3 regions of the Pseudomonas sp. M20 genome follow, and region 3 is predicted to be linked to each of the others. Evidence: predicted binding sites of a transcription regulator. Region 3 holds the regulator's gene; each other region holds the start of a gene.

What was found. The regulator sigma-54, encoded in region 3, starts transcription at its own class of promoters, with help from an activator protein. The targets are predictions, from matches to a motif close to ANTGGCATNNANNTTGCTNT.
Region 1: a site for sigma-54 is predicted at 7,669-7,688, ahead of glnA (type I glutamate--ammonia ligase). Genes of this name have one in related genera too.
Region 2: a site for sigma-54 is predicted at 8,240-8,259, ahead of flgB (flagellar basal body rod protein FlgB). Genes of this name have one in related genera too.

The regions. Positions count from the first base shown of each region.
Region 1 is NZ_CP173611.1:5,330,247-5,340,923, forward strand. Features, by position in the region: gene ACI514_RS23575 (DUF2339 domain-containing protein) at 1-442, opposite strand, end outside; gene ACI514_RS23580 (glycogen/starch/alpha-glucan phosphorylase) at 610-3,060, opposite strand; gene ACI514_RS23585 (YkgJ family cysteine cluster protein) at 3,320-3,757, shown strand; gene typA (translational GTPase TypA) at 4,040-5,860, opposite strand; gene thiI (tRNA uracil 4-sulfurtransferase ThiI) at 6,000-7,454, opposite strand; gene glnA (type I glutamate--ammonia ligase) at 7,783-9,189, shown strand; gene ACI514_RS23605 (DUF4124 domain-containing protein) at 9,497-10,009, shown strand; gene ACI514_RS23610 (DUF4124 domain-containing protein) at 10,006-10,629, shown strand.
Region 2 is NZ_CP173611.1:669,556-680,232, reverse strand. Features, by position in the region: gene ACI514_RS03005 (ATP-binding protein) at 1-329, opposite strand, end outside; gene ACI514_RS03000 (response regulator) at 326-1,048, opposite strand; gene ACI514_RS02995 (ribonucleoside-diphosphate reductase subunit alpha) at 1,923-4,817, shown strand; gene flgE (flagellar hook protein FlgE) at 5,230-6,573, opposite strand; gene flgD (flagellar hook assembly protein FlgD) at 6,604-7,329, opposite strand; gene flgC (flagellar basal body rod protein FlgC) at 7,345-7,788, opposite strand; gene flgB (flagellar basal body rod protein FlgB) at 7,792-8,199, opposite strand; gene cheR (protein-glutamate O-methyltransferase CheR) at 8,571-9,398, opposite strand; gene ACI514_RS02965 (chemotaxis protein CheV) at 9,445-10,377, opposite strand; gene flgA (flagellar basal body P-ring formation chaperone FlgA) at 10,460-10,677, shown strand, end outside.
Region 3 is NZ_CP173611.1:4,673,583-4,684,259, reverse strand. Features, by position in the region: gene ACI514_RS20930 (hypothetical protein) at 1-293, shown strand, start outside; gene ACI514_RS20925 (superoxide dismutase) at 295-906, shown strand; gene ACI514_RS20920 (ZIP family metal transporter) at 937-1,830, shown strand; gene ACI514_RS20915 (HPr family phosphocarrier protein) at 1,921-2,196, opposite strand; gene rapZ (RNase adapter RapZ) at 2,212-3,069, opposite strand; gene ptsN (PTS IIA-like nitrogen regulatory protein PtsN) at 3,072-3,536, opposite strand; gene hpf (ribosome hibernation-promoting factor, HPF/YfiA family) at 3,548-3,856, opposite strand; gene ACI514_RS20895 (RNA polymerase factor sigma-54) at 3,930-5,423, opposite strand; gene lptB (LPS export ABC transporter ATP-binding protein) at 5,611-6,336, opposite strand; gene lptA (lipopolysaccharide transport periplasmic protein LptA) at 6,336-6,881, opposite strand; gene lptC (LPS export ABC transporter periplasmic protein LptC) at 6,868-7,440, opposite strand; gene ACI514_RS20875 (HAD family hydrolase) at 7,449-7,973, opposite strand; gene ACI514_RS20870 (KpsF/GutQ family sugar-phosphate isomerase) at 7,973-8,947, opposite strand; gene ACI514_RS20865 (ATP-binding cassette domain-containing protein) at 9,223-10,032, shown strand; gene mlaE (lipid asymmetry maintenance ABC transporter permease subunit MlaE) at 10,032-10,677, shown strand, end outside.

The DNA of each region.
Region 1 (10,677 bases), 660 kb from region 3:
GAGGTTCGGCGGGTTTTGACGGTTCGGGCGTGACGGCGTCGAGGCGCCACACATCAGCGGGCAGCGGTTGGCTGGTCTCGCTGGCGACGGCGGAAATCGGTTCGAGTTCGGGCGGTAGCTCCCAGACCAGTTCAGGGGCCGGGGCTTGTTCGGCGGCTTTGACCGTTTCTACGATTGGCTCGGTAACGGGCGGCGTACTCGGTGATGACGCGGCACGAACCGGTGCACCTTCGAGCAGAAACAGACGCTGTTCGACGCCCTGCAAAGCGACCTTCGCCTGCTCAAGTTGACGTTGCTGCTCCATAGCCTGCGAGCCTAGCCGCGCGATGCGGATCGTCTGCCCGAATGCCAGCCCCAGCAACGCGCCTAATAGCGCATCACTGAACGACTCGTCGAGCAGCCAGCCGAGCACCAGCCCGATCAACATGAACATCCATTGCATGGTCGATATCCCTAAGCGCGAAGGCTAATCCGGGAAGATTAGCGCAGCCTGACCCAAAAAGATCGCAGCCTGCGGAAGCTCCTACAGGGTTATGTGAACACCTCTGTAGGAGCTGCCGCAGGCTGCGATCTTTTCCGGCGCGCGATTATATCGAGCCGAGTGGAAAGTTACTCCAGTGCTTTCCAGATATCCGTGGCGTACTCGCGAATCGTCCGGTCCGAGGAGAACCAGCCCATCCGCGCCGTATTGAGGACCGCCGAACGCCACCAGTTGTTGGAATCGTGCCAATGCGCCTCAACGCGTTTCTGTGCTTCCCAATAGGAATCGAAGTCGGCGCAGACCAGGAAGCGGTCGTAATCCACCAGCGAATCGATCAGCCCGGTATAGCGCGAAGTGTCATCCGGCGAGAACACCCCGCTGCGAATCGCTTGCAGCACATCGTTCAAACGATGCGACGCGGCGATGTCCGGCAACGCGCTGAACTCGTGGTTCTGTTTGCGCGCCTCCACCTGCTGAGCGCTGAGGCCGAAAATGAACATGTGCTCGGCACCGATGCGTTCGCACATTTCCACGTTGGCGCCATCCAGCGTGCCGATGGTCAGTGCGCCGTTGAGGCCGAACTTCATGTTACTGGTGCCCGACGCTTCGAAGCCGGCAGTGGAAATCTGCTCGGACAAGTCCGCCGCCGGAATGATGCTTTCCGCCAGGCTGACATTGTAGTTAGGCAGAAACACCACTTTCAGCAAGCCGCGCACCGTCGGATCGTTGTTCACCACCCGGGCGATGTCGTTGGTCAGCTTGATGATCAGTTTGGCCTGGTGATAACTCGCCGCCGCTTTACCGGCGAAGATCTTCACCCGTGGCACCCAGTCGACTTCCGGCTCGGCGCGAATCGCCTGATACAGCGCCACGGTGTGCAGCAGGTTGAGCAACTGACGTTTGTATTCATGGATCCGCTTGACCTGCACATCGAACATCGCCGCCGGATTGACCGCGATGCCCAGCCGTTCGTGAATCAGATAGGCCAAAGCTTTTTTGCTGTGCAGGCGTTGCTCGGCGAAGGCCTTGCGGAATGCGGCTTTTTCAGCGAACGGTTCTAGATCGAGCAGGCGCTCTTCAGGGTTATCGAGCAAATCCGGGCCGAGCGCATCGACCAGCATCGAAGTCAGTTCGGAGTTGGCCTGATACAACCAGCGGCGGAAGGTAATGCCGTTGGTTTTGTTGTTGATCCGCTCGGGATAGAGCTTGTGCAGTTCGGCGAACACGGTTTTACGCATCAACTGCGTGTGCAGTCCGGACACACCGTTAACGCTGTGCGAACCGAGGAACGCGAGGTTACCCATGCGCACGCGGCGACCGTTGTCTTCTTCGATCAGCGACACCGCGCGCAGCACGTCGAAATCGTGAATGCCTTTGGCTCGCAGCGAATCGATGTGCTGGGCGTTGATCAGGTAAATGATCTGCATGTGCCGTGGCAGCATGCGTTCCATCAAACCCACCGGCCAGGTTTCCAGTGCTTCCGGCAGCAGCGTGTGGTTGGTGTACGACAGCGTGTCGACAGTGACTTGCCACGCCGCGTCCCACGCCACGTCGTAGACGTCGACCAGTTGGCGCATCAGTTCGGCAACAGCAATTGAAGGGTGCGTGTCGTTGAGCTGGATCGCCGCGTGATCGCCCAGGGTCAGCACAGAGGTGTGCATGTTGCGATGGCGGCGCAGCAGATCTTGCAGCGACGCGGCGACAAAGAAATATTCCTGGCGCAGGCGCAGCTCTTGCCCCGCTTCAGTGCTGTCCGCCGGGTAAAGCACGCGGGAGATACTTTCGGCGCGAGCAACCTCGGCGACGGCGCCCAAGTGGTCACCGGCGTTGAAGCGTTCCAGGTGCAAATCTTCCATGGCGCGGGCACGCCACAGGCGCAAGGTGTTGACGCTTGCCCCGCGCCAGCCAACCACCGGCGTGTCGTAAGCAATGGCGCGAACAGTTTCTGCTGGCGACCAGACCTGTTTGGATTTGCCGGAAACGTCGGTGACGGTTTCAACGCTGCCGCCGAAGCCGATGGAGTAGACGACTTCCGGCCGTTCAAACTCCCACGGGTTGCCGAAATCCAGCCAGTGCTCGGTCTGCTCCTGCTGCCAACCATCGACGATGGCCTGGCGGAACAAGCCGTGTTCATAACGGATGCCGTAGCCGTGACCAGCGATGCCGAGGGTCGACATGCTTTCCATAAAGCATGCGGCCAGACGACCGAGGCCGCCGTTGCCGAGCGCCGCATCGGGTTCCAGCAAGCGGATGCGCTCCAGATCGACACCGAGTTCAGTCAGCGCTTCACGGGCGACGTCGAGCAGGCCAAGGTTGCTCAGACTGTCGTAGAGCAAGCGGCCGATGAGGAACTCCAGCGAGAGGTAATACACCCGCTTCTGGCCTTTGCGATAAATCTGCCGGGTGTGGTCCATCCAGTGTTCGACCATGTGATCGCGCGCAGCCAAAGCGATGGCTTCGAACCAGTCATGGTCGAAGGCGTGATCGGGGTCTTTGCCCACCGCATAGGTGAGCTTGGTCAGGACGGCGTCGCGGAATGCGGCCACCTCTGCTTCGCGAACTAGTGGTTCTTGAGTCATCGATAGGACCTCGAGCGAGCGGGAATTGTCTGAGCCTAGACGGTCTGACCGACGGTGAAGGCTCTGGTTCGGCAGTATTTCCTGAGACGGTGAGATGGCCCGGCATTACCTTGGCGGATGAGCTAATGAATGCAGGGGCCGTGCCGAATTGTCCGGCAATGTGCCTGTATGCAGAAAAAATCTGGCGAAAGGTTGTTCAAAAATCCACCAGTCCCGGTATGATCGCGCGCCCTGATGCACACACGCCTGGTAACTCCCGATGATGAAGCCCAACCTGATTGCCGCCGCCGAGATCGATCGTCTCGATACGTGGGCAAAATACTCAGCCCCGATGTGCGGTTCCTGCGTGTCCAGCTGCTGCACGCTGCCGGTTGAGGTGAAGATCAAGGATCTGGTGCGCATCGGTGTGGTCGACGAGTTCGAACTCGGCGATCCGCCAAAAAACATCGCCAAGCGTCTGCAAAAGGAAGGCCTGGTTGAACGCTTCAATCAGAAGTCCGGCATCTTTACCCTCCAGCGCATGAGCAACAACGATTGCTACTACCTGGATCGTAAGAGCCGCCTGTGCACCATTTATGACAAGCGCCCGGATACCTGCCGCAATCACCCGAAGATCGGACCGCGTCCTGGGTATTGCGCGTACAAGCCGAAGGAAGTGGTGCGCGAGCAGAATTTCCGCGCGATCGAGCGCTTCTGAACGACGCTGAGTTCTTCGGTAGCCGTTAACCCCCAGCCCCTCACCCCAGCCCTCTCCCGAGGGAGAGGGAGCCGATCTCTGTCGCTTCCAAACCTGAGGTCGACTCGATTACTCAGATCGATGCAAAGCCAAAGAACAACTCGGTCAGTCCCCTCTCCCTCTGGGAGAGGGCTAGGGTGAGGGGCTCTTGATCTTCAAGACCCAACTGCATTTCCTCCAGACAAACAAAAACGCCCCCGGTCTCTCGACCGGGGGCGTTTTCATTCAGCCTGAACTAATGACTCAGTTCTTGGCTTTCTTGGCAGCGCGGGTACGCTCGCTTTCGTCCAGGATCTTCTTGCGAAGACGGATGGACTTAGGAGTGACTTCGCACAGCTCGTCTTCCTGGATGTATTCCAGAGCCTGTTCCAGGGTGAAGCGAACAGGTGGTACCAGAGCGATGGTTTCGTCTTTACCCGAAGCACGCATGTTGTCGAGCTTCTTGCCTTTGGTCGGGTTTACACCCAGGTCGTTGTCGCGGCTGTTCTGACCAACGATTTGACCGTTGTAGATCTCCTGGCCGTGTTCTACGAACAGCTTGCCACGAGCCTGCAGGGTTTCCAGCGAGTAGGTCAGTGCCTTGCCGGTTTCAACCGAAACCAGAACGCCGTTCTGACGGCCGGACATGTGGCCCGACTTGACGGTGTCGTAGCGATCGAAGATCGAGGTCAGGATGCCAGCACCGTTGGTCAGGGTCAGGAACTGGTTACGGAAACCGATCAGACCGCGAGCAGGGATGTTGTATTCCAGACGAACACGGCCCTTGCCATCAGGAACCATGTTGCTCAGGTCGCCTTTACGCAGACCCATCTCTTCCATGACCTTGCCCTGAGCTTCTTCAGGGATGTCGATGGTTACGTTTTCAAACGGTTCTTGCTTGACGCCGTCAACTTCACGAATGATCACTTCAGGACGGCCCAGGGCCAGCTCGAAGCCTTCGCGACGCATGGTTTCGATCAGTACCGAGAGGTGCAGCTCACCACGGCCGGAAACCTTGAACTTGTCAGCGGTGTCGCCTTCTTCAACGCGCAGGGCAACGTTGTACAGCAGCTCTTTGTCCAGACGGTCCTTGATGTTACGGGACGTCACGAACTTGCCTTCTTTACCGCAGAATGGCGAGTCGTTTACCTGGAAGGTCATCGAAACGGTTGGCTCGTCAACGGTCAGAGGCTTCATCGCCTCGACAGTATCCGGGTGGCACAGGGTGTCGGAGATGAACAGCGAGTCCATACCGCTGATGCAAACGATATCGCCTGCTGCAGCTTCTTCAACGTCAACGCGGTGCAGACCGTGGTGACCCATCAGTTTCAGGATACGGCCGTTACGGCGCTTGCCGTCGGCACCGATCGCAACAACCGGGGTGTTCGGCTTGACGCGGCCACGAGCGATACGGCCAACGCCGATAACACCCAGGAAGCTGTTGTAGTCCAGAGCGGAGATCTGCATCTGGAACGCGCCGTCACGGTCAACAGCCGGAGGCGGAACGTGGTCGACTACCGCTTGGTACAGCGGGGTCATGTCTTCAGCCATGGCGGTGTGATCCAGACCGGCGATGCCGTTCAGGGCCGAGGCGTAGACAACCTGGAAGTCCAGTTGTTCTTCGGTAGCACCGAGGTTGTCGAACAGGTCGAAGATCTGGTCCAGAACCCAGTCCGGACGCGCGCCTGGACGGTCAACCTTGTTGATCACCACGATTGGACGCAGGCCGGCTTCGAAAGCCTTCTTGGTCACGAAACGGGTTTGCGGCATAGGGCCGTCTTGAGCGTCAACCAGCAGCAGAACGGAGTCAACCATCGACATTACACGTTCAACTTCGCCGCCGAAGTCGGCGTGGCCCGGGGTGTCCACGATGTTGATGTGGTAGCCGTTCCAGTTGATGGCGGTGTTTTTCGCCAGAATGGTAATACCGCGCTCTTTTTCCTGGTCGTTGGAGTCCATCACGCGCTCGTCGTTGAGCTCGTTGCGCTCCAGAGTGCCGGATTGACGCAGGAGTTTGTCTACCAGGGTGGTTTTACCATGGTCAACGTGGGCAATGATGGCGATGTTGCGTAGATTTTCGATCACTTGTGTATCTCGATCAGAGGATTCGGTTTGCTGACAAGTCTTGGCAGCGATTAGCAGTAGTGTCCGGCATGGCCGTTACAGCTTGACGGCGGTGTCGGGGGGCCGGTGACGCAGGCCACAGGCAAACAGCCCCGGGCACTTAGCTCGGTCGATAAACGCGCACATTGGCATGCCCCTCACTGAGCAAATGGTGAGCATGCAGGCGACTCATCACGCCTTTGTCGCAATACAGCAGGTACTGGCGAGTCGGATCCAGCTCCTTGAAACGAGCGTTCACTGCGTAGAACGGCATCGTCTGTACTTCTACGCCAGCGAGTTCCAGCGGCTCATCCTCGGCGGCATCCGGGTGACGGATGTCGATCACGATCTGGCCGGCCAGTGCTTCGCTGACTTCTTCTATCTGTACGTCCTGGCCCAATTCGTCGATCACGCGATCGATCGGCACCAGTTTGGCGTTTTCGAGCGCACGCTCGAGGACCGCCATGTCGAATTCTTTCTCTTCGTGCTCAACACGACCGCGTTTGGCAGCGGTCTTCGGGTTGACCGAAATGACCCCGCAATATTCCGGCATGTGCCGGGCGAAATCGGCAGTACCGATCTCGTTGGCGGTGTCGATGATGTCCTGCTTGTGCGCCACAATCAGCGGACGCAGGACCAGTTTGTCGGTCACACAGTCGATCACCGACAGGTTCGGCAGTGTCTGGCTCGACACCTGGGAAATCGCCTCGCCGGTGACCAGCGCCTCGATGTGCAGACGGTCGGCGATGTTGGACGCCGCGCGCAACATCATACGCTTCAATACGACGCCCATATGACTGTTATCGACTTTGCCGAGAATTTCGCCCAACACTTCTTCGAACGGAACACTGACAAATAGCACGCGTTGCGAGCTGCCGTACTTCTTCCAGATGAAATGCGCGACTTCCATCACGCCCAATTCATGGGCACGACCGCCCAGATTGAAGAAGCAGAAGTGCGTCATCAGGCCGCGACGAATGATCTGGTAGGCCGCAACGGTCGAGTCAAAGCCGCCGGACATCAATACCAGCGTCTGCTCCAACGCACCCAGCGGGTAGCCACCGATGCCGTTGTGCTGGCTGTGGATCACAAACAACCGTTTGTCGCGAACTTCGATACGGACTTCGATTTCCGGCGCTTTCAGGTCAATACCGGCAGCACCACACTCCCGGCGCAGTTTGCTGCCGACGTATTTTTCGACGTCCATCGAGCTGAAGCTGTGCTTGCCCGCGCGCTTGCAGCGCACCGAGAAAATCTTCCCGGCCAGTGCAGCGCCGTAGTGCTGTTTGCACTTCTCGGTGATGTCGTCGAAGTCGCCCAGCGGGTACTCGTCGATCTGCAGAAAATGCGCGATCCCCGGCATGCAGGTCAGGCGCTCACCCATCTCTTTCAAGGCTTTGGGGTCGGTAACGCGGGTTTCCAACTCGAGATTGTCCCACACACCGTTCACCACCACGGCCGGGTCCAGGTCACGGAGCACGGTGCGGATGTTCTTGGCCAGCTGGCGGATGAATTTCGTCCGGACAGGTCGGCTTTTGATGGTGATCTCGGGGAAGACTTTTACGATTAGTTTCATGAAAACAGCGCGCGAACGGCCAGCCGAAAAAGGGGGGCGCGGATTATAGCGGAAATTGCTCAAGGTTTAACCAGTTAATGTGCAGAAGGTTTTGTGCGCACCAAAACGGGTCATTTTCGAATCAAGACGCTACATTAGAGGGCGATATTTTCATCATTCAGGCGTTTGAAGCCTTAATAAGCGTGAATTTGGGGCGAAAAACCCATGCTGGGGCACTGGCATGCAATTTGCTCCCTTGTGAGGCAGGTTGCCTTGGCAGAGTATTCGCGCCGGCATCAACCAAATTCAAGGGCATCCACTACCAAGCCCGAAGCCACCCGGAGGACATATGTCGAAGACGGTTCAACTCATCAAAGATCATGACGTCAAGTGGATTGATCTGCGCTTCACGGACACCAAAGGTACTCAGCACCACGTGACCATGCCGGCTCGCGATGCTTTGGACGAAGACTTCTTCGAAGTCGGCAAGATGTTCGACGGTTCCTCCATCGCTGGCTGGAAAGGCATCGAAGCCTCCGACATGATCCTGATGCCGGTTGACGAAACGGCCGTTCTCGACCCGTTCACCGAAGACGCCACCCTGATCCTGGTGTGCGACATCATCGAACCTTCGAGCATGCAAGGCTACGACCGCGACCCACGTGCGATCGCCAAGCGCGCCGAAGAACACCTGAAAGCCACCGGTATCGGTGACACCGTGTTCGCTGGTCCAGAGCCTGAGTTCTTCATCTTTGACTCGGTGAAATTCAAGTCGGACATCTCCGGCTCGATGTTCAAGATCTACTCCGAGCAAGGTTCGTGGATGTCCGACCAGGACATCGAAGGCGGCAACAAGGGTCACCGTCCAGGCGTCAAAGGTGGCTACTTCCCGGTTCCGCCGTTCGATCACGACCACGAAATCCGTACCTCCATGTGCAACGCACTGGAAGAAATGGGCCTGACCGTCGAAGTTCACCACCACGAAGTGGCGACTGCCGGCCAGAACGAAATCGGCGTCAAGTTCAACACCCTGGTGAAGAAAGCCGACGAAACCCAAACCCTGAAGTACGTTGTGCACAACGTTGCTGACGCTTACGGCCGCACCGCGACCTTCATGCCGAAGCCACTGTACGGCGACAACGGTTCGGGCATGCACGTACACATGTCGATCTGGAAAGACGGCAAGAACACCTTCGCAGGTGAAGGCTATGCCGGCCTGTCCGATACCGCTCTGTACTTCATCGGCGGCATCATCAAACACGGTAAGGCCCTGAACGGCTTCACCAACCCGGCGACCAACTCCTACAAGCGTCTGGTGCCAGGCTTCGAAGCTCCAGTGATGCTGGCCTACTCGGCTCGCAACCGCTCCGCTTCGATCCGTATTCCTTACGTGTCGAGCCCGAAAGCCCGCCGTATCGAAGCCCGCTTCCCGGATCCGGCTGCCAACCCGTACCTGGCCTTCGCAGCACTGCTGATGGCTGGTCTGGACGGTATCCAGAACAAGATCCACCCAGGCGACGCTGCCGACAAAAACCTGTACGACCTGCCGCCTGAAGAGGCGAAAGAGATCCCACAAGTTTGCGGCAGCCTGAAAGAAGCTCTGGAAGAGCTGGATAAAGGCCGTGCGTTCCTGACCAAGGGCGGCGTGTTCTCCGACGACTTCATCGACGCTTACATCGCGCTGAAATCGGAAGAAGAAATCAAGGTTCGCACCTTCGTGCACCCACTGGAATATGAGCTGTACTACAGCTGCTGATCCGGTAGCGCCGCGTTACGTGGCGTGAGTGAAAGAGGCCTCCTTCGGGAGGCCTTTTTTATTGCAGATCAAAAAACCCTCACCCTAACCCTCTCCCAGAGGGAGAGGGGACTTATCTCCATGCTTTTCCGAACCTGAGTTCACATGGCAATTTCAGGTCGATGAAATTTGTCAGAGAAACACGGTCAATCCCCTCTCCCTCTGGGAGAGGGTTAGGGTGAGGGCGTTACCAGATGTTTACCGGGTTGGGCCAACCGCCGCGTCTGGCCTATGCTGCACCCCATCGCTTTCAATCCCGGTCGATTTCATGGGTCGCACCTTTCTCTACATTCTGCTGCTGATCGCCCTGCCCGCCGACGCGCAGATCTACAAATACACCGATGCCAACGGCAACACGGTGTACAGCGATCATTCGCCGGACGGCGTGCAAGCGAAGCCGATGGAGTTGCCGCCGCTCAACCGGGTCGAACCGCAAACGCCTAGCACAGTACCCGCGACTGAAGCTGACAACCGTGAGCCTGCGCGCAACGCCTACGACATTCTTGAACTCGCTGGTCTGCCCACCGAAGAGGCCCTGCGCGCTAACAACGGCACCTTCACCGTCAACGTGCTGATCAAGCCGCGCCTGCAAGCGCCGCATCAATTAAGGCTGGTATTGGACGATGAGCCTTACGGTCAGCCGAGCAACGTGCCGATCCTGCAACTGGTGAACGTCGATCGCGGCGAACACCGGCTCGCGGTGCAAGTGATCGACGGCCAGACGATCATCCAGCAGAGCCCACCCGTCGCCCTTAGCGTGCAGCGGGTGCACAAGCCATGATCCGCGCGTGGTTGTTCGTCCTGTCGGCGCTGATGCCGCTGCAAGCCTCAGCCGAGGTCTTCACTTATACCGACGCGCAAGGCAATCGCGTCTACACCGACCAACCGCGCGGCAATGCCAAGCGAGTGCCGATCGCCACCAGTAACCGCATGCCGGCCAACCCCACCGCCGCCGCGCCGATCACCACCGCGAAAAAATCCCCGGAGCAACCGCCCTTCCACTACGACATGCTGCGCATTCTGGTGCCTGAACCCGATGCAACCATTCGCAGCAGCGCTGGCGAAATCATCGTCAGCGTTACCAGCGAACCCGGCCTGCAACGCGGTCACCGCTATCGCCTGCTGCTGGATGGCCAAGCCACCGGCGAACCCGGCCTCAGTCCTGTGTTCCCGCTGACCAATATCGATCGTGGCAGCCACAACCTTTCCGTGGAAATCCTTGACACCGAAGGCCGTACCGTCGAACGCACGGCCAACCAGCCCTTCCATATGCTGCGCATCTCGCTTGCGCAGAAGCGTCAGGTCAAACCCTGCACCAAGGAGGATTATGGCGTACGCCCGGAATGCCCGCTGAAAGACAAACCGCCCGAGCCGAAAAACCCCTTCCTGCGTTTCTTCTAACGCCGCTCAGCTTTGCGCACTATATTGGTGCAATAGGCTGCACCGTAC
Region 2 (10,677 bases), 2.7 Mb from region 3:
GCCGCGTGCGGTCCGGTCTGCTCGACCAGCGCCTGACCACGCTGCACGCGGGTGCGCTGGGTCAGATCAAGGTCGGTTTCGGCAAATTTCTTCAGCGCCAGCGGAATCCCCAGTAAACGCTCCCACACCAGCAGCGCACGATGGCGCTCGGTTTCGTTCATCGGCTGCAGGTTGCCGGCCATCAGCGAGAACGTGCCGTGGGCCAGACGTTCGCGGTATTGCTCGCTGCGCACCTGATTGAGCAGGTTCAGCGCCAGCACGCCGAGCACCGCCACCAGAATGATCGCTGCGCACATGCCGCCGTAGATGCGCAGGAAGATCGAGTTCACAGCGGCAGATCTACGCAGGCTTCAGGGACGAACAGGTAGCCTTTGCTACGAATGGTCTTGATCAGGCGTGGATGGTCGGGGTCATCACCGATTTTCGGGCGAATGCGCGAAATGCGCACATCAATCGAGCGGTCCTGACCGTCGTAGCCGATGCCGCGCAGGGCGGTGAAGATTTCTTCGCGGGACAGAATGCGCCCGGCGTTTGACACCAGTAGCCATAACAGATCGAACTCGGCGCTGGTCAGTTCGATGCCATTGTCACTCAGCCACGCCTCGCGCAAGGCGTCGTCGACCACCAACGGACCAAATTGCAGACGACGGGATTTTTCGGCGACCGGTTCAGGTGTGTCGCTACGTCGCAGCAACGCTTGAATGCGCGCCAGCAACAGACGCGGGCGCACCGGTTTGCACACGTAATCGTCGGCACCGAGGTCGAGCCCCTGGATCTGATCGGCATCGTCGGTGCGCGCGGTGAGCATCAGAATCGGCCCATCGAAATGATTGCGCACCTTACGGCAAATGCTCAGGCCATCTTCGCCGGGCAGCATCAGGTCAAGGATCACCAGATCCGGCTGCTCCTTGATGATCCGTGCCGCCGCCAGCGCACCGTTGCCTTCGATGTCCACGCGCAGTCCATTGGCTTGCAGGTAATCGCGCGTCAGTTCGGCCAGTCGCTGGTCATCCTCGACGATCAATACCTGCCAGGCTTGTTGCTCCACCGGTGACCTCTGCTTTCTATTGTTATTGATAAAAGGAAGGCGATTGCCCAGACACACAATCCCCTGTAGGAGCTGTCGAGTGAAACGAGGCTGCGATCTTTTGATCTTGCTTTTCAAGATCAGGATCAAAAGATCGCAGCCTTCGGCAGCTCCTACAGGGGTACGCGATATTTAGCGTGATTCTCCCGTCCTTTTGTCATGTTTCAGGAGGATAAGAATGTCTGTGCATGGGCCGATTGTATAAACGGCGTACAGCCAGAACACAAGTCGGTAAATGCGTTCGGAGACGGCAGTTTTTTGTGATAGGGTTCGCGCCCTTAAAAATCCGCTGAAGCGTTTTTCCCGAGGATAAAACGGTGACAAACGGTCTAGCTCAGCAGGTCCGCGGCCTACACGGGAATTCCTTGTTTCTTACACAATTTACGCACAGGTTTATCCACAGGTAGTACGTTGCAACACCCCTCAAAACGCATTATCTTGTAGCACGGCGCGGAGAGAGACCCTACATATGGGGTTTTCCGCTCAAACGCCCAACCACATTTAGGGCCTGAAACTCAAGTGCTTTATTGCCAGTTTCCGGTTGAACCAAGCAAGTTTTTCAAAGCCCAAACCGCACTTGCGGATGGCACCGTTTTTTAGGTCCGAAATGACCGGAACGGTACGGGTGTTGCAGTCATTACTGTCACCCTGGAAGGTGTTTGGCTCGAGCCTTGGCTCGGCGCCGAAAACTTCGGCAAGGATGCGGCGCTACAAGCCTTTTTCCTACTGTCCCGAAGTTGTTACGCCGACGCTTGTCGGTTGCAGTGCTTCGGTACAGAACGGTGAGCACCATGACGGTGCCAAACAAACATAGAGAATGTGGAGACCACCCCCCATGCAAACCGACACAACTCGCGAGAACCCGCAGGGCACCTTGCCGCAGGCCGCTGATTCGAATTCGGATCTGGCAGCCACCGCGCCTGGTCAACTGCGCGTGATCAAGCGCAATGGCACTGTCGTTCCTTACACCGATGACAAGATCACCGTCGCTATCACCAAAGCGTTCCTCGCAGTTGAAGGCGGCACCGCTGCCGCTTCGTCGCGAATCCACGACACTGTTGCGCGCCTGACCGAACAGGTCACCGCGACCTTCAAGCGTCGCATGCCGTCGGGTGGCACCATCCACATCGAAGAAATCCAGGACCAGGTCGAACTGGCCCTGATGCGTGCCGGTGAGCAGAAAGTCGCGCGCGACTACGTGATCTACCGTGACGGTCGTTCGAAAGAGCGCGCTGCCCACGCCCCGGCCGAAGAAGCGGTCAACGCTCACCCGTCGATCCGTATCACCCGTGCTGACGGCAGCCTGGCGCCGCTGGACATGGGTCGCCTGAACACCATCGTCACCGAAGCCTGCGAAGGCCTGGAAGAAGTCGACGGCGACCTGATCCAGCGCGAAACCCTGAAAAACCTCTACGACGGCGTGGCCCTGACCGACGTCAACACTGCCCTGGTGATGACCGCTCGTACGCTGGTTGAGCGTGAGCCGAACTACTCGTTCGTGACCGCCCGCCTGCTGATGGACACCCTGCGTGCCGAAGGCCTGGGTTTCCTCGGTGTGGCCGAAAGCGCTACTCACCACGAAATGGTCGACCTGTACGCCAAGGCATTGCCGGCCTACATCGCCAAAGGTATCGAGTTCGAACTGCTGAACCCTGTGCTGGCCACCTTCGACCTGGAAAAACTGGGCAAGGCGATAAACCACGAGCGCGATCAGCAATTCACCTACCTGGGCCTGCAAACCCTGTACGACCGTTACTTCATCCACAAGGATGGTATTCGTTTCGAACTGCCGCAGATCTTCTTCATGCGCGTGGCCATGGGCCTGGCGATCGAAGAGAAGCAGAAAGAAGACCGTGCGATCGAGTTCTACAACCTGCTGTCGTCCTTCGACTACATGTCGTCGACCCCGACCCTGTTCAACGCCGGTACCCTGCGTCCACAGCTGTCGAGCTGCTACCTGACCACCGTGCCGGATGACCTGTCGGGCATCTACCACGCGATCCACGACAACGCCATGTTGTCGAAATTCGCTGGCGGTCTGGGCAACGACTGGACGCCGGTGCGTGCACTGGGTTCGTACATCAAAGGCACCAACGGCAAGTCGCAAGGCGTGGTTCCGTTCCTCAAAGTGGTGAACGACACCGCGGTAGCCGTTAACCAGGGTGGCAAGCGCAAAGGCGCTGTCTGTGCCTACCTGGAAACCTGGCACATGGACATCGAAGAGTTCATCGAACTGCGCAAGAACACCGGTGATGATCGTCGTCGTACCCACGACATGAACACAGCCAACTGGATCCCTGACCTGTTCATGAAGCGTGTCTTCGACGACGGCAAGTGGACCCTGTTCTCGCCATCCGAAGTGCCGGATCTGCACGACCTGACCGGTAAAGCCTTCGAAGAGCGCTACGAGTACTACGAAGCCCTGACCGAATACCCAGGCAAGGTCAAACTGTTCAAGACCATCCAGGCCAAAGACCTGTGGCGCAAAATGCTCTCCATGCTGTTTGAAACCGGCCACCCTTGGCTGACCTTCAAAGACCCGTGCAACCTGCGCAGCCCGCAGCAGCACGTCGGCGTGGTTCACAGCTCGAACCTGTGCACCGAGATCACCTTGAACACCAACAAGGACGAGATCGCCGTTTGCAACCTGGGCTCGATCAACCTGCCGAACCACATCGTCAACGGCAAGCTGGACACCGCCAAGCTGGAACGCACCGTGAACACCGCCGTGCGCATGCTCGATAACGTTATCGACATCAACTACTACTCGGTGCCACAAGCGAAGAACTCCAACTTCAAGCACCGTCCGGTCGGTCTGGGCATCATGGGCTTCCAGGACGCTTTGTACCTGCAGCACATTCCTTACGGTTCCGACGCTGCCGTCGAGTTCGCCGACAAGTCGATGGAAGCCGTCAGCTACTACGCGATCCAGGCGTCCTGCGACCTGGCTGACGAGCGCGGCGCGTACGAGACGTTCCAGGGTTCGCTGTGGTCCAAAGGCATCCTGCCGCTGGATTCGCAACAGATCCTGATCGAGCAACGTGGCCAGAAGTACATCGATGTCGACCTGAACGAAACCCTTGACTGGGCACCGGTTCGCGCCCGTGTTCAGAAAGGTATTCGTAACTCCAACATCATGGCCATCGCACCGACCGCGACCATCGCCAACATCACCGGCGTATCGCAGTCGATCGAACCGACCTACCAGAACCTGTATGTGAAATCGAACCTGTCGGGCGAATTCACCGTGATCAACCCGTACCTGGTTCGCGACCTCAAGGCTCGCGGTCTGTGGGACTCGGTCATGATCAACGACCTGAAGTACTACGACGGTTCGGTTCAGCAGATCGAGCGCATCCCGCAAGAACTCAAAGAGCTCTACGCGACCGCGTTCGAAGTGGACACCAAGTGGATCGTTGACGCCGCCAGCCGTCGTCAGAAGTGGATCGACCAGGCCCAGTCGCTGAACCTGTACATCGCCGGCGCATCGGGCAAGAAGCTCGACGTGACCTACCGCATGGCCTGGTACCGTGGTCTGAAAACCACTTACTACCTCCGCGCCCTGGCCGCGACCAGCACCGAGAAGTCGACCATCAACACCGGCAAGCTGAACGCTGTTTCCAGCGGTGGCAACCACGGCGACGATTCGGTTCTGGCGGCTCCTGCCGGTCCTGCTCCAGTGCCAAAGGCTTGCGCCATCGACGAGCCGGATTGCGAAGCTTGCCAATAAGCTGAGCTGAATCAGGCGTTGCGAGACGCCTGATACTCTCCTGGCAAAAGAACCCCCCGACAGACTTCTGGTTTGTCGGGGGTTTTCTTTTGGGGCAACATCAAAAGCCCCTCACCCTGGCCCTCTCCCGGAGGGAGAGGGAACTGACTGCGTGGATGTGAGAGATACGGCGACGCTGAATACCGAGTCGTATGCGATTTCAAAGCCAACACAAATCGGCCCCCTCTCCCTCGGGAGAGGGCTGGGCGGGCGGCGTTCCGATGAGGGGTAGCTACACCACAAATCCCAAGGTGCAGCGAAGCAAACCGTAGACGCTGCGCCCGGATCAGTCCCGGAGCGAACCCACAGGCCGCCAAGGCCAAAAAAAAAGCCCCTCAAAACGAGGGGCCCAAAAAACTACCACAAACCGCAATCAGGTCATCTGAATAATGGTCTGCATAATCGTGCTCTGAGTGGAGATGGTCTTGGCGTTCGCCTGATAGTTGCTCTGGCCCTTGATCAGGTCTACCAGTTCGTTAGTCAGGTTAACGTTGGACTCTTCCAGAGAGTTCGAAGCAATCGAACCCAAAGTACCGGTTTCCGGTGCGTCGTAGCCCGGGATACCCGAAGCAAAAGTCTCTTTCCAGCTGGTGCCACCGATAGCCTGCAGGCCTTGTTCGTTGGTGAAGCTGGCGAGCGCAACCTGGCCGATGGCCTTGCTCTGGTTGTTGCTGAAGTTGGCGAACAGCGTACCGGTGCCGTCGATGGTCAGGTTGGTGATCTGGCCAGTGGCGTAACCGTCCTGAGTCGGAATCGAACGCGCGGTGTCAGCGTTGTACTGAGTGGTCTTGGCCATCGAAATGGTAATACCGGCCGGGTTGGCAGCCGCACCGTTAGGCGTAAAGGTACCGTTGGTCACAGTGCCCGGCTTCCAGGTCGTCAGCTTCAAGTCGCTGCTGATGATCGGGTTCGGCGCCGGAGCTGGTAATGTGCTAGGCGTGCTGACCTGCAACAGGTTGCCAGAACTGTCGAAGGTGAGTGTCGAAGCAACCGGAGGCGTAAGCGGATCGTTTGGATTGCTACCGGTCGCATCCGGGTTTCGGCCATCAACCAGAGTGTAGACCTTCCAGGTGTTTTCGCCGGTCTTCACCATATACTGATCCATGACGTGAGAGTTGCCCTGCGTGTCATAGATCGGCGTGCTGAACGACTTGGTGTAAGTCTCGAGTTTGGTCGGATCAAACTTGCCGGCCGCCACTGTGTCGTTGATCACCGGCGCAGTCGAGTTCAAGTTGATGCTCGACGTCACCAACGAAGTCGATTTCGGCGCCAGGTTCGAAGTGTCGATTTTCAGATCGGTCAACACGCCGTTGATGATCTTGCCGTTGGCGTCCACACCGTAACCCTGCAGGCGCGAGGTGTAGTCGGTGTTGGTGATGTAACCGGCGTTGTCGACCTTGAACGTACCGGCACGGGTGTAGGACACCGAGCCGTTGTTGCTCATGGTGAAGAAGCCCGAACCGTTGATGCCCATGTCCAGCACGTTACCGGTGTTGTTGATGTCACCCTGGGTGAACTGCTGGGAAACGTTGGCCAGGCGCACGCCGTTGCCGATCACTTTGCTGCCGCTGCCCAGGCGAGTGGCCGAGTAGACGTCTTCGAATTCTGCACGGGACGATTTGAAACCGGCGGTCGCGACGTTGGCGATGTTGTTGCCGGTCACGTCCAGTTGTTTGTTGGCTGCATAGAGACCGCTAAGGCCGATATTGAAAGACATATTCCACTCCTTTGTGCCGGTTAGTCGGCTCTATATACCAATGGTTTGTACTTTGGACAGGGCAACGGTGCCCTTGCCGGACAGGTTGAGCATCAGCTCGCCGCCGGTCTGGCTGATCGTCACGCTGGTGACGGTAGCCGGCAGGTAGGTCGCCATATCGGTCGAGGTGCCATTGATCGATGCGTTGGCTTTGACGGTATAGGTGCCAGTAGCCACCAGATTGCCGTCCTTGTCCTTGCCGTCCCAAGTAAAGCTTGCGTTGCCTGCAGCGCGGCTGCCCAGATCGATGGTGCGAACCACCGCGCCGCTGCTGTCGGTGATGCTCACGGTGCCGCCGGCAATCGACGACGGAACGGTGACCGAACCGGTCATGCCTTTGCTTGGATCGTCGAGCTGAACCGAGTTGGTCTGCACGATCACATTGCGGCCCACCAGCGACGACGCCTGCAAGGCTTGCGAGGAGTTGTAGTTGCCGGCCAGCGAACTGACTGTGCTGTTCAGCGTGGTGATGCCTTCCAGGCTACTGAACTGTGCCAACTGGGCAACGAATGCGCTGTTGTCCTGCGGATCGAGCGGGTTCTGGTTTTTCAGCTGGGTGACCAGCAATTGCAGGAACGCGTCCTTGCCCAGGGCCTGGCCGCCGGTGGCGCTGTTAGTGGCCGAAGCAATGCCACCGGCGGTCGAACTGGTCTTTTTCGACGAGTTCGACAGGATGTCATTCATGCTCAAGCTGCTGGTGGTATCGGAAACACTCATGGCAGTCGCCCCTTATTACTGACCGAGGGTCAGTACCTTCTGCATCATGGTTTTGGCGGTGTTCATCATTTCGGCGTTGGTCTGGAAGGACCGGCTCGCGGAAATCATGTCAGCCATTTCTTCCACCACGTTGACGTTCGGGTAGTAGACGTAGCCTTTGGCATCGGCCGCCGGATGGTTCGGCTCGTAGCGCGCTTCGAGGTTGCTCTGGTCTTCGACCACGCCGAGCACCTGCACGCCTTGACCGGCGGCGTCCTGGCTCTGGAACAGCGAATTGCTGCCGCTGTTCTGGCCGCCCTGGAACATGGTGGCGAATACCGGGTGACGGGCGCGATAGGTCTGGTCGATGCTCGAGGAGACGGTTTCGGCGTTGGCGATGTTCGACGCCACGGTGTTCAGACGCGTGGTCTGTGCGCTCATGCCGCTGCCGGCAATGTTGAAAACGCTGGACAGGGACATGAATTACTCTCCGCGCAGGGCTGACACCAGCCCTTTGAATTTGCTGTTGAGCAGGGTGAAGCTGGCCTGGAAGCCGACGGCGTTTTCCGCGTAGTTCGACTGTTCCAGCTGGGCGTCCACGGTGTTCTGGTCGATCGAAGGTTGCATCGGCGTGCGATACATCAGCGATTCGTCGCCGTTGCCCAGACCTTCAGCTTCGATGTGACGGCTGTTGGTCATGTTCAGGGCGATGGTGCCGTTCGCGTTTTTCTGGGTCTGTGCTTCAAGCACTTTGGAGAAATCCAGATCCCGAGCCTTGTAGTTCGGGGTATCGGCGTTGGCGATGTTGTTGGCCAGCACTTCGGCACGCTGGGCGCGGAAGCCCAATGCCTTTTCGTGAATGCCGAGCGCTTTATCGAAGCTGATGCTCATGTCGGGAACCTTCAGGTGACCGGTTTTTCGTAACTGAGCTTTAGCAAGCGCCGTGCCAAACTATAAAACCCCCATAAACCGCGGCTTTGCGGGGAGTCGGCAACGCGGCAATGCCAGAAAAGCGGCAACCGGTTTCCGCCGGATGCCGCTTTTCTGCCGCTTGCCGTCCATCTCATACGCACCACGGCCCCCTGTAGGAGTGAGCCTGCTCGCGATAGCGGTGTGTCACGCACCGATGATGTTGAATGGGCTACCGCTATCGCGAGCAGGCTCACTCCTACAGGGGTTTTGTGGTGTCAGGGAGAAATTCCGCAGGCACAAAAAAACGGCAGGCCTTTGCGGTCCTGCCGTTTTTTGTGTTGCCGATGTAATCATTTCGCCTGGTAAATGATCCCCGGGCTGCACTGCACCATCTGGTAATGGTCCGGCAAACCGTTCAGCGCTTCGGAAGCGCCAAGGAACAGATAACCGCCCGGCTTCAACGTGCTGTGAATGCGCAACAGGATGTCCTTCTTCACTTCGGCAGAGAAGTAGATCAACACGTTGCGGCAGAACACGATGTCGAACTTGCCCAGCGCGGCGTAGCTGTCGAGCAGGTTGAACGAGCGAAACTCCACGCGGTTCTTGATCGGCGCCTTGATCACCCAGCGCCCCGGCCCTTTCGGGTCGAAGTAACGCTGCAGACGCTCCGGCGACAAACCGCGACCGATCGCCAAGCTGTCGTATTCGCCCGTCTTGCAGTTGTTCAGCATAAGGCCGGAAAGATCAGTGGCAACGATCTGCACACCCATCTTCAACTGGCCCAGGTTGCTGCGCTCGAACTCGTCGATCGACATCGACAGCGAGTACGGCTCCTGGCCCGACGAGCAGGCGGCCGACCAGATCCGTAGACGCTGGTTGGGGCTGGCCTTGATCGCTTCAGGCAGCACCTTGTTCTTCAAGACTTCAAACGGATAGGTGTCACGAAACCACAGGGTTTCGTTGGTCGTCATGGCATCGACCACCTGCTCGCGCAAACCGCTGCGCGGCTGGGTCTGGATGCGCTGAACCAGCTCACCCAGGGACTTGATGCCTTGCTGCTCCATCAGTTTGTTGAGACGGCTCGAGACCAGGTACTGCTTGTTTTCACCGAGCAAAATGCCACAGGCTTTTTCCAGGAAGACCCGGAACTGTTCGAAATCCAAATTACCCGTAGACAATGATGCCGCCTCTTAAATCGTGTTGACCGCCAGGAGCAAAGCGCTCCTAGCTGATATCTGCTGCTTTGATCCGGTCGACTACCCGGGATGCCAGGTCATCAGGACGGAATTTGGCCAAGAAGTCATCAGCACCGACTTTCTTGACCATCGCCTGATTGAATACCCCCGACAACGAAGTATGCAGGATGATATGAAGCTTTTGCATGCGTGCGTCGCCGCGGATTTCCGCCGTCAGGGTGTACCCGTCCATCTCCGGCATCTCGATGTCGGAAATCATCATCAGGAACTCTTCTTCCGGCTTCTTGCCCTCATCGACCAGCTTGCGCAGGTAATCCAGTGCTTGCTTGCCGTCGTTCAGCGCCACCACTTCGACACCGATCGTTTGCAGACAACGCGTGACCTGCTTGCGCGCCACCGATGAGTCATCGACCGTCAAGACACGCAACGACAGTGCCTTGGTCTGGGTCTCGACATCGACCACGCCCACCGAAATCGCTTCCGGTGTCGGCGCAACTTCCGCCAGCACTTTCTCGACGTCGATGATTTCGACTAACTGATTGTCCACCCGAGTCACAGCGGTCAGGTAATGATCGCGGCCCGTGCCCTTGGGTGGTGGATGAATCTCTTCCCAGTTCATGTTGACGATGCGCTCCACCGAGCGGACCAGGAAACCCTGGGTCTTGGTGTTGTACTCCGTGATGATCACGAACGGGTTGTTCTTGTCTTTCAACGCTCCGGAACCGGTGGCCATTGCCAGATCAAGGATCGGAATGGTCGCCCCCCGGATATTTGCCACCCCGCACACGACAGGACTGGACTTGGGCATCAACGTCAGCGACGGGCACTGCAACACTTCCCGCACCTTGAACACGTTGATTCCATAAAGCTGCTGACCGTCAAGACGGAACAACAACAGCTCCAGGCGATTCTGCCCTACCAGTTGCGTGCGCTGGTTCACCGAATCCATTACACCAGCCATGCCCAGACTCCTACACCAACGCCAAGTGTTGTTGCGACGCACATTCATTGCTAAACGGCACGGCGCTTGCTTTTTAACTCGTATGAACGCTCAAACGACATTTTTCCGACACCTGACCTCCCGCGCTCGCAAAAGCCTTTGCGCGATGTCAGCCGTCTGCTGCTTTTTCGCTGGCAACCCTGCCATTGCTGATGCGGTTACCTTGCCTGACATGCTTATCGGCGTCACTCAGGGCTTTCTTGAGTTCACCGTAGAAGACTATCTGGCTACCAGTCAAACGGAAGGCCGCTACGAAATCGA
Region 3 (10,677 bases):
CCTGCGTCATCTCCCATCACAACCTGGCGGATCTGCACTTGCGCCTGAACCAGCCGGAGGAGAGCGCCGAATACCTCTGCGCGATCCATCAACGACTGTTGCAGACCATGCAGGACGAGCGCCTGCGCCCGGCATTGCGTGAAGCGGCGCTGCGCCAGAGCAGCAAGACCTACGTCGAGCTGCTGAATTTCATCAGTGAACACGGCGAATACCCGCGCACCCAGCGCCTGCTGCACCCGGATACCGGCAATGCGCGCCGCGCGCCTGCCCCTCATCACCATGGAGTCCATTGAAATGGCTTTTACCTTGCCTGCCTTGCCTTACGCCTACGACGCGCTCGAACCGCACATTGACGCGCAGACCATGGAGATTCACTACACCAAGCATCACCAGACCTACATAAACAACCTCAACGCGGCGGTAGAAGGCACTGAATACGCAGAATGGCCGGTGGAAAAACTGGTCGCCAGCGTTAAGGATCTGCCGGAAAAACTCCGCGCGGCAGTGATCAATCAGGGCGGCGGTCATGCCAACCATTCGCTGTTCTGGGAAGTCATGGTGCCGAGCGGTGGCGGCAAGCCGGACGGCGTACTGGCCAAGGCGATTGATGAACAACTGGGTGGTCTCGACAGTTTCAAAGAAGCCTTCACCAAAGCCGCGCTGACCCGTTTCGGCAGCGGCTGGGCCTGGCTCAGCGTCACCCCGGAAAAGAAACTGGTGGTGGAAAGCAGCGGCAATCAGGACAGCCCGTTGATGAATGGCAACACGCCGATCCTCGGTCTCGACGTCTGGGAACACGCCTATTACCTGCGCTATCAGAACCGTCGCCCGGAATACATCAATGCGTTCTACAACGTGATCAATTGGCCTGAAGTGGCTGCGCGCTATCAGGCCGCACTGGTTTAAGTCTTCTATAAAAACAATCCAAGGCTGACTATGGGCACTGAAACACTGGCGATCGGAAGTGGGCGTATGTTTCGCTACGCAGTGGGATCGCTGTTGCTGTTGGCGGGCATGACCTTGCTGGTCGCTCACGGGCTGGAATGGCTGAATCTGCAACCGAGGCTGTCGCGGGCATTGCAGGGCGGTGCGATCTGCGCCCTCGGCACGGCGCTTGGCGCGGTGCCGGTGCTGGTGATTCGGCGCATGCCACAGGCACTCAGCGATACCTTGCTGGGTTTTGGCGCGGGTGTGATGCTGGCCGCTACGGCGTTTTCGCTGATTGTGCCGGGCATTGCCGCCGCTGAAAGCCTGGGCCTCACTCCGTGGGGGGCCAGTGGCCTGATCTGCTTCGGCATCATGTCCGGTGCGTTTGGTTTGTATCTGGTTGATCGCAAGGTGTCGGGCGCATCCCCGGAAATGCTCGTCGGCACCGTCGAGCATCCGGTGATTCCGCCACGGATCTGGTTGTTCGTGTTCGCCATCATTGCCCATAACATCCCGGAAGGCATGGCTGTCGGCGTGTCTGCTGGCGGCGGCATGCCGGATGCGGACAGCCTGGCCATGGGCATTGCCCTGCAGGATGTGCCGGAAGGTCTGGTGATTGCGCTGGTATTGGCCGGGGCAGGGATGTCGCGGGTCAAGGCGTTCCTGATCGGTGCGGCGTCAGGTCTGGTCGAGCCGGTGTTTGCGTTGTTGTGTGCGTGGCTGGTCGGGCTGGCGCAGGTATTGTTGCCATTAGGTCTGGCACTGGCGGCGGGGGCGATGTTGCTGGTGGTGACCCACGAGGTCATTCCGGAATCACGACGCCATGGTCATGACAAACTGGCCAGTCTTGGCTTGTTGATCGGGTTTTGTTTGATGATGGTGATGGATACCTCATTAGGTTGAAGATCAAAAGATCGCAGCCTTCGGCAGCTCCTACATTGGAATGCGTTCACATAGGAGCTGCCGAAGGCTGCGATCTTTTGATTTTGGCTGTCAGCCGCCTTCATCGAAGTAGTTGTTGATCAACGCCACCAGCGCATCCAGCGCTTCCTGTTCCTGATGCCCTTCAGTACTCAAATAAATCTTTGTGCCCTTGCCAGCCGCCAGCATCATCATCGCCATGATGCTTTTGCCATCGACCGTAGTCTCTGGCGTGCGGCCCACCCTGATCGTGCAATCCGGATACTGCCCAGCCACCCCGACGAACTTGGCCGATGCGCGGGCATGCAGGCCCAGCTTGTTGATGATTTCGATTTCCAGAGCAGGCATCGCGGTGTGAATCCTTTAAGTGAGGTCGCGGTGGCGAACCTGGACGTTCTTCAGGGTTTTCTGCAGGGCCTGACCCAGTCGTTCAGTCAGGTAGACGGAGCGGTGATGTCCGCCGGTGCAGCCAATGGCAATGGTGACGTAGGCGCGGTTGCTCGCAGCGAAGCGCGGCAGCCACTTGTGCAGGTAGGCGAAAATGTCCTGGAACATTTCTTCGACCTCCGGCTGCGCCGCCAGATATTCCGCCACCGGCGCATCGAGACCCGATTGCGCACGCAGCTCCGGCTTCCAGTACGGATTGGGCAGGCAGCGCACATCGAATACCAGATCCGCGTCTACCGGCATGCCGCGTTTGAAGCCGAATGACTCCACCAGAAACGCCGTGCCCGGCTCCGGCTGGTTCAGCAGGCGCAGCTTGATCGAGTCGCGCAGCTGATACAGGTTCAGATTGGTGGTGTTGATCTTCAGGTCCGCGAGGTCGGCAATCGGGCCGAGCAGGGCGGTTTCATCCTGGATCGCCTCGGCCAGCGAGCGATTGGCGTTGCTCAGCGGGTGGCGACGGCGGGTTTCGGAGAAACGCTTGAGCAGGGTTTCTTCGTCGGCGTCCAGATACAGGACATCGCACTGGATGTGCTTGGCGCGGACATCTTCGAGCAGCTCGGGAAAGCGCGTCAGATGACTCGGCAGGTTACGCGCATCGATCGACACGGCCACCAGCGGTTGCGCCAGCTCAGTATGAATCAGCGCACGTTCGGCCAGTTCCGGCAGCAAGCCTGCGGGCAGGTTGTCGATGCAGTAATAGCCGTTGTCCTCAAGGACATCCAGAGCCGTACTTTTACCCGAGCCGGAGCGGCCGCTGACGATGATCAAACGCATGATTAATGCCCGTTCTGCTCGCTCAGGACGACCTGATACAAGGCTTCGCTACTCGGTGCGCTACGCAGCTTTTCGCGCACTTCCTTACGATCCAGCATGCTGGCGATCTGACGTAGCAACTCCAGATGCGCATCGGTGGCGGCTTCCGGGACCAGCAATACGAACAGCAGGTCAACCGGCGCACCGTCGATGGCGTCGAAATCAATAGGCGCTTCAAGATGCATCAAGGCGCTGATAGGCGACTGGCAACCCTTGAGGCGGCAGTGAGGAATGGCGATGCCGTTGCCAAAACCGGTGGAACCGAGTTTTTCACGGGCAATCAACGCCTCGAAGACATCTTGCATCTCCAGAGCCGGCACTTCGCGGGCGATCAGGTTGGCAATTTGTTCGAGGGCTTTCTTTTTACTGCCGCCCGGCACGTTCACGAGGGAACGGCCGGGGGTCAGGATACTTTCAAGTCGGATCATGGAATGGGGGGTTATCGACCTGTCGCGCCCTGGAGGAGGCTTTGGGTCTTTTCCTTATGCTTTTTGAGTTGGCGATCCAGCTTGTCGGTCAGTAGGTCAATGGCGGCATACATGTCGTCATGCTCGGCATTGGCAACCACTTCTCCGCCGGGAATATGCAAGGTGGCTTCGATTTTCTGCTTCAGCTTTTCGACGCACATCGTGACTTGCACGTTGGTGATCTTGTCGAAATGGCGCTCTAATCGGTCGAGTTTTTCGTTGATGTAGGTGCGCAGAGGTTCGGTCACTTCCAGTTGGTGTCCACTGATGTTGACTTGCATACAGCTTCTCCTTCGTTGCCAGTGCATAAAGCGGCAGGCTGGATAGCCTGCCACTGGAACGCTGTAACGTGGCTTACATCAACCGCTTGCGTTCGCTCGAAGGCGCGATCCCGAGGGATTCGCGGTACTTGGCGACGGTGCGGCGAGCCACCTGAATGCCTTGTGCCTCCAGTAAACCAGCGATCTTGCTGTCACTCAACGGCTTTTTCTGATTTTCCGCGGCAACCAGTTTTTTGATGATCGCGCGGATCGCCGTGGACGAGCATTCGCCGCCTTCGGAGGTGCTGACGTGGCTGGAGAAAAAGTATTTCAGTTCATAAATACCGCGTGGGGTATGCATGAATTTTTGCGTGGTCACCCGGGAAATTGTCGATTCGTGCATGCCGACCGCCTCAGCGATATCGTGCAGGACCAACGGCTTCATGGCTTCGTCGCCGTACTCCAGAAAACCGCGCTGATGCTCGACGATCTGGGTGGCTACTTTCATCAGGGTTTCGTTGCGGCTCTGCAGGCTCTTGATGAACCAGCGAGCTTCCTGCAACTGATTGCGCATGAAGGTGTTGTCGGCGCTGGTGTCGGCACGACGGACGAAACCGGCGTACTGCGCGTTGACGCGCAGGCGTGGCACCGACTCCTGATTGAGCTCGACCAGCCAGCGTTCGTTATCCTTGCGTACGATAACGTCAGGGACGACGTACTCGGCTTCGGTGGATTCGATTTGCGAACCCGGGCGTGGATTAAGGCTCTGCACCAACTCGATGACCTGGCGCAGCTCGTCTTCCTTGAGCTTCATGCGGCGCATCAACTGGCTGTAGTCGCGGCCACCGAGCAGGTCAATGTAGTCGGTGACCAGACGTTTCGCTTCCGCCAGCCACGGGGTCTTGGCAGGCAACTGGCGCAATTGCAGCAGCAGGCATTCGCCGAGGTTGCGGGCGCCGATACCGGCTGGTTCAAATTGTTGAATGCGGTGCAGGACGGCTTCGATTTCGTCCAGTTCGATGTCCAGTTCCGGGTCGAACGCCTCGAGGATCTCTTCGAGAGTTTCGTCGAGGTAGCCCTGATTGTTGATGCAGTCGATCAGGGTGACCGCGATCAGGCGATCGGTGTCGGACATCGGTGCAAGGTTCAGTTGCCACAGCAGGTGGCTTTGCAAGCTCTCGCCGGCGGAAGTGCGGGTGGTGAAGTCCCACTCGTCATCATCGCTGCTGGGCAGGCTGCTGGCGCTGGTCTGGTAGACGTCCTCCCAGGCGGTGTCGACCGGAAGTTCGTTGGGAATACGCTCGTTCCATTCGCCATCCTCGAGATTGTCGACCGTCGGGGCGGTTTCCTGATAGGAGGGTTCCTGAATCTCGGTGTTGGGCTTCTGTTCGGCGTTGTCGGCCATGGGGTCGGAATTGTCGAAGTCTTCGCCTTCTTCCTGGCGTTCGAGCATCGGATTGGATTCCAGCGCCTCCTGGATTTCCTGTTGCAGATCCAGGGTCGACAATTGGAGCAGACGGATGGCCTGTTGCAGCTGCGGTGTCATCGTCAGCTGCTGGCCCATTCTCAAGACTAGCGATGGTTTCATGGCAGGGGCTTAACACCTTATTCGCCGGCGCTATGCGCCATCCACTACAGGGCGCCGGAGCGCCAAACTTAAGCAAATTATATGCCTGAAACTGAAGTGTTTGCCTAGAGCGCTGTAACAATTAAAGCGTATTAAATCCTGCTTGAATCGATACAGCGCCCGGGCGGCGCACCGGGCACTGTTGCGCTTACAGGCGAAACTCGTGGCCCAGATACACTTCCTTGACCAGATCGTTGGCCAGGATGGTTTCTGCATCGCCCTCGGCAATCAACTGACCGTCGTTGACGATGTAAGCGGTTTCGCAGATGTCCAGCGTCTCACGGACGTTGTGGTCGGTGATCAGTACACCGATGCCCTTGGCCTTGAGGTGGTGGATGATCTGCTTGATATCGCCGACCGAGATCGGATCGACACCGGCGAACGGTTCGTCGAGCAGGATGAATTTCGGTGCCGTTGCCAGCGCGCGAGCGATCTCCACCCGGCGGCGTTCACCACCGGACAGGCTCATGCCGAGGTTGTCGCGGATGTGACTGATGTGGAATTCCTGCAGCAGGCTTTCCAGCTCTTTGCGACGGCCGGCCTTGTCGAGCTCCTGGCGGGTCTCGAGTATGGCCATGATGTTGTCGGCCACCGACAGTTTGCGGAAGATCGACGCTTCTTGCGGCAGATAGCCGATCCCGGCCTTGGCACGACCGTGCATCGGCTGGTGGCTGACGTCCAGGTCATCGATCAGCACGCGGCCCTGATCGGCCTGTACCAGGCCGACGATCATGTAGAAGCAGGTCGTCTTGCCGGCGCCGTTCGGGCCGAGCAGGCCGACGATCTGGCCGCTGTCGATCGACAGGCTGACATCACGCACGACCTGGCGGCTTTTATAGGCCTTGGCCAGGTGCTGAGCTTTCAGAGTTGCCATTACTGGGTTTTCTCGTCGGTTTTCTTCTTCGGCTGGATCACCATATCGATGCGCGGACGCGCTTCGGTGACCTTGCTGCCGGTAGCGCGACCGGCGCTGGCCAGTTTCTTCACGGTGTCATAGACGATTTTCTCGCCTTGCGTCGTGTTGTTGTCCTTGTCGACCACCTTGGCCTTGTCGATCAGCACGACGCGGTTTTGCGCAGCGTGGTACTGGATCGTTACGCCCCAGCCCTGTACAGGCTTGGCATCACCTTGAGTCTGCAGCTGTTCGAAGTAGGCGAGGTTGCCCACCGACGTCACGACGTCGATATCGCCAGCCGGCGTACGGGTGATGGTCACCGTGTTGCCTTTAACGATCATCGAACCCTGGGTAATGATCACATCACCTTTATAGGTGGCGATGCCGTTCTTGTCATCCAGTTGGGCGTCGTCGGCCTGAATGCGGATAGGTTGCTGCTGATCGTTCGGCAGAGCCCAGGCGCTCACGCTTCCCAGTGCTGCGCCCAGACTGAGCAAAATAGGGAGGGTTTTAACGAGCCTCATACTGTCCTCTTACGTTCGATTGCAGGTGTATCCTGCTTTCCTTCAGGTACGCTTTCATTCCGACGCCAGTCGATACACCGCCAGCACCCTCGATTCTAACGGGTTGCTCGGTCTGCGCATATTCTTGCTGCGGGAACACGGTCATGCGGGTGCTGGTGATCAGAGTGCCGCGTTTTTTCTCATCGGTGCGCTGTACGCGTACCGAATCGATCAGTTCAACTTCGGTACCGCCCGAGTTCACTTCGCCGCGTTCGCTGGTCACGTGCCAAGGGAAGTCGGTGCCGCGATACATGTTCAGGTCCGGCTTTGTGACCAGGGTGACATCGGTAGCCTTGACGTGCTCGGCCTTGTCGGAAGTCATTTCGTACTGCACTTTGCCGTCCGGCAAATATTGCAGGGTATGCGTGTTGGTTGCATACCAGTCGATAGGTGTTTCGACCGAGGTGACCGGTGGCTTGTCGAGGAAGCGTTCCGGGCTGATGTTCCAGTAGCCAACCGCGGCGAATATCGCCGCGATGCAGCCGAACAGCAGGAAGTTGCGAAATTTTTTGCTGAACATGGTTTGGCTCACAGGTACGCGGCATTGGCCGCATCAAGGCGGCCCTGGGCGCGCAGGATCAATTCGCAGAATTCGCGGGCGGCACCTTCGCCACCACGGGCTCGGGTTACACCATGGGCGTGTTCGCGGACGAAATCGGCAGCGTTGGCCACCGCCATGCCCAGGCCAACGCGGCGGATCACCGGCAGGTCGGGCAGGTCATCGCCCAGATAGGCGACCTCTTCGTAGCTTAGGCCCAGTTGCTCAAGAAGACCGTCGAGAACAACCAATTTGTCTTCACGGCCCTGAAACAGGTGGGGAATCCCCAGATTTTTCGCTCGACGCTCGACCACCGGGGTCTTGCGGCCGCTGATGATAGCGGTCTGCACGCCAGCGTTCATCAGCATTTTGATGCCTTGTCCGTCGAGGGTATTGAAGGTCTTGAATTCGCTGCCGTCTTCAAGGAAATACAGGCGCCCGTCGGTGAGGACGCCGTCGACGTCGAAAACCGCCAGTTTGATCGCTTTGCCGCGTTGCAGCAGATCGTTACTCATTACATGACTCCTGCGCGCAGCAGATCGGAGAGGTTGAAGGCGCCGACCGGGCGATCCTCTTCGTCCACAACAACCAGTGCGTTGATTCGGTGATCTTCCATGATTTTCAGGGCTTCGGCGGCCAGCATCTCTGGCCGTGCAGTCTTGCCGTGGGCCGTCATTACCTGGTCGATGGTGGCGCTGCGAATGTCGATACTGCGATCCAGCGTGCGGCGCAAGTCGCCGTCAGTGAAGATTCCAGCCAGTTTACCGTCAGTTTCAAGGATGACGGTCATGCCCAGACCTTTACGAGTCATTTCCATCAATGCGTCTTTGAGCAACGTGCCGCGTTGTACTTGCGGCAATTCCTGCCCGGCGTGCATGACGTTTTCCACCTTCAGCAACAGGCGACGACCAAGAGCACCACCCGGGTGTGAGAACGCGAAATCTTCGGCGGTGAAACCGCGTGCTTCCAGCAGTGCTACAGCCAGCGCGTCACCCATGACCAGCGCTGCGGTGGTCGAGGAGGTCGGGGCCAGGTTAAGCGGACAGGCTTCATGCTCGACGTGAACGTTGAGATTGACCTCGGCAGCCTTGGCCAGCGGCGATTGCGGGTTGCCGGTGACGCTGATGAGCTGGATGCCCAGGCGTTTGATCAGCGGCAGCAGGGTAACGATTTCATTGGTCGAGCCGGAGTTCGACAGGGCCAGGATCACGTCGTCGCGGGTGATCATGCCCATGTCGCCATGGCTGGCCTCGGCCGGGTGCACGAAAAATGCCGGGGTGCCGGTGCTGGCCAGGGTCGCGGCAATCTTGTTGCCGATGTGCCCGGATTTTCCCATGCCGACCACGACTACACGGCCTTTACTGGCCAGAATCATCTCGCAAGCGCGTACGAAATCGGCGTCGATATGGGGCAACAAGCCTTGTACGGCTTCCACTTCGAGTTGGATGGTGCGTTGTGCCGATTGAATCAGGTCGCTGGATTGGCTCATGTCAGAAATCGTATAGCCCGATGAAAAGGCGGCGATTATAGCGGTTATGTTGCAAAGCCTCACGCAAGTTCGTCGTGCTTTGTCATTCCTCGTTACCAAAACCCGGCAAAACAGCCTCCAAGCCTGTCATATCGCCGAACACAGGGCGGTACAAGCCTTGGGCGCGCAGCCTTTGCAGTGATATAGTTCGCCGCCAGTTCGGCCTGCCCGGGATGTACGTACTTTTTAAGTAAAGACAGGCGTCCGAGTGAGAGGCTGCATCGCAAGGAGTTTAGATGAGTGCCGATAACGCCTACGCGGTCGAGCTGAAGGGAGTCTCCTTCAAGCGCGGTGCGCGCAGCATTTTCAATAACGTCGATATTCGCATCCCGCGCGGCAAGGTCACCGGCATCATGGGACCTTCCGGGTGTGGCAAGACCACGCTGCTGCGATTGATGGGCGCACAATTGCGTCCTGCCAGCGGCGAAGTCTGGGTCAACGGCCAGAACCTGCCTGCGCTTTCGCGCAGCGATCTGTTCGATGCGCGAAAGCACATGGGTGTGCTGTTTCAAAGCGGCGCGCTGTTCACCGATCTCGACGTGTTCGAGAACGTGGCTTTCCCTCTGCGTGTTCATACCGATTTGCCGGAAGAAATGATCCGCGACATCGTCCTGCTCAAATTGCAGGCGGTCGGTCTGCGCGGTGCCATCGAGTTGATGCCGGATGAGCTGTCCGGTGGCATGAAGCGCCGTGTCGCACTGGCGCGGGCGATTGCGCTCGATCCGCAGATCCTCATGTACGACGAACCGTTCGTCGGCCAGGACCCGATCGCCATGGGCGTGCTGGTCCGTCTGATCCGTCTGCTCAACGATGCGCTGGGGATCACCAGTATCGTGGTGTCCCACGATCTGGCTGAAACCGCGAGCATCGCCGACTACATCTATGTTGTTGGTGATGGTCAGGTGCTTGGGCAGGGTACGCCGGACGAGTTGATGAATTCGGACGAGCCGCGTATCCGTCAGTTCATGACCGGCGATCCCGATGGCCCGGTGCCGTACCATTTTCCAGCGACGGATTACCGCGCAGATCTTCTGGGGAAGCGCTGATGCGCAGAATTTCATTAATAGAGCGCGTGCGCCGGTTCGGCGAGGCGGCGATCGACGCCGTTGCGGTGTTCGGTCGTGCGACGCTGTTTCTGTTTCATGCCCTGCTGGGGCGTGGCGGGATCAGCGGTGGCTTCGGCCTGCTGGTCAAGCAACTGCATTCGGTCGGCGTGATGTCGCTGGTGATCATCGTCGTCTCCGGGATATTCATCGGCATGGTGCTGGCGCTGCAGGGCTTCAGCATTCTGTCGAGCTACGGTTCGGAACAGGCGGTAGGGCAGATGGTCGCACTGACCCTGTTGCGTGAACTGGGTCCGGTGGTGACGGCACTGTTGTTCGCCGGTCGTGCCGGTTCGGCGCTGACCGCCGAGATCGGCAACATGAAATCCACCGAACAGCTTTCCAGTCTGGAAATGATCGGCGTCGATCCGCTCAAGTACATCATTGCCCCGCGCCTCTGGGCCGGTTTCATTTCCCTGCCGGTGCTGGCGATGATTTTCAGCGTGGTCGGGATTTGGGGCGGTTCGTGGGTGGCTGTCGACTGGCTGGGTGTGTATGAAGGCTCTTATTGGGCGAACATGCAGAACAGCGTGAATTTCACCAGTGACGTGCTCAATGGCGTGATTAAAAGTATCGTTTTTGCCTTTG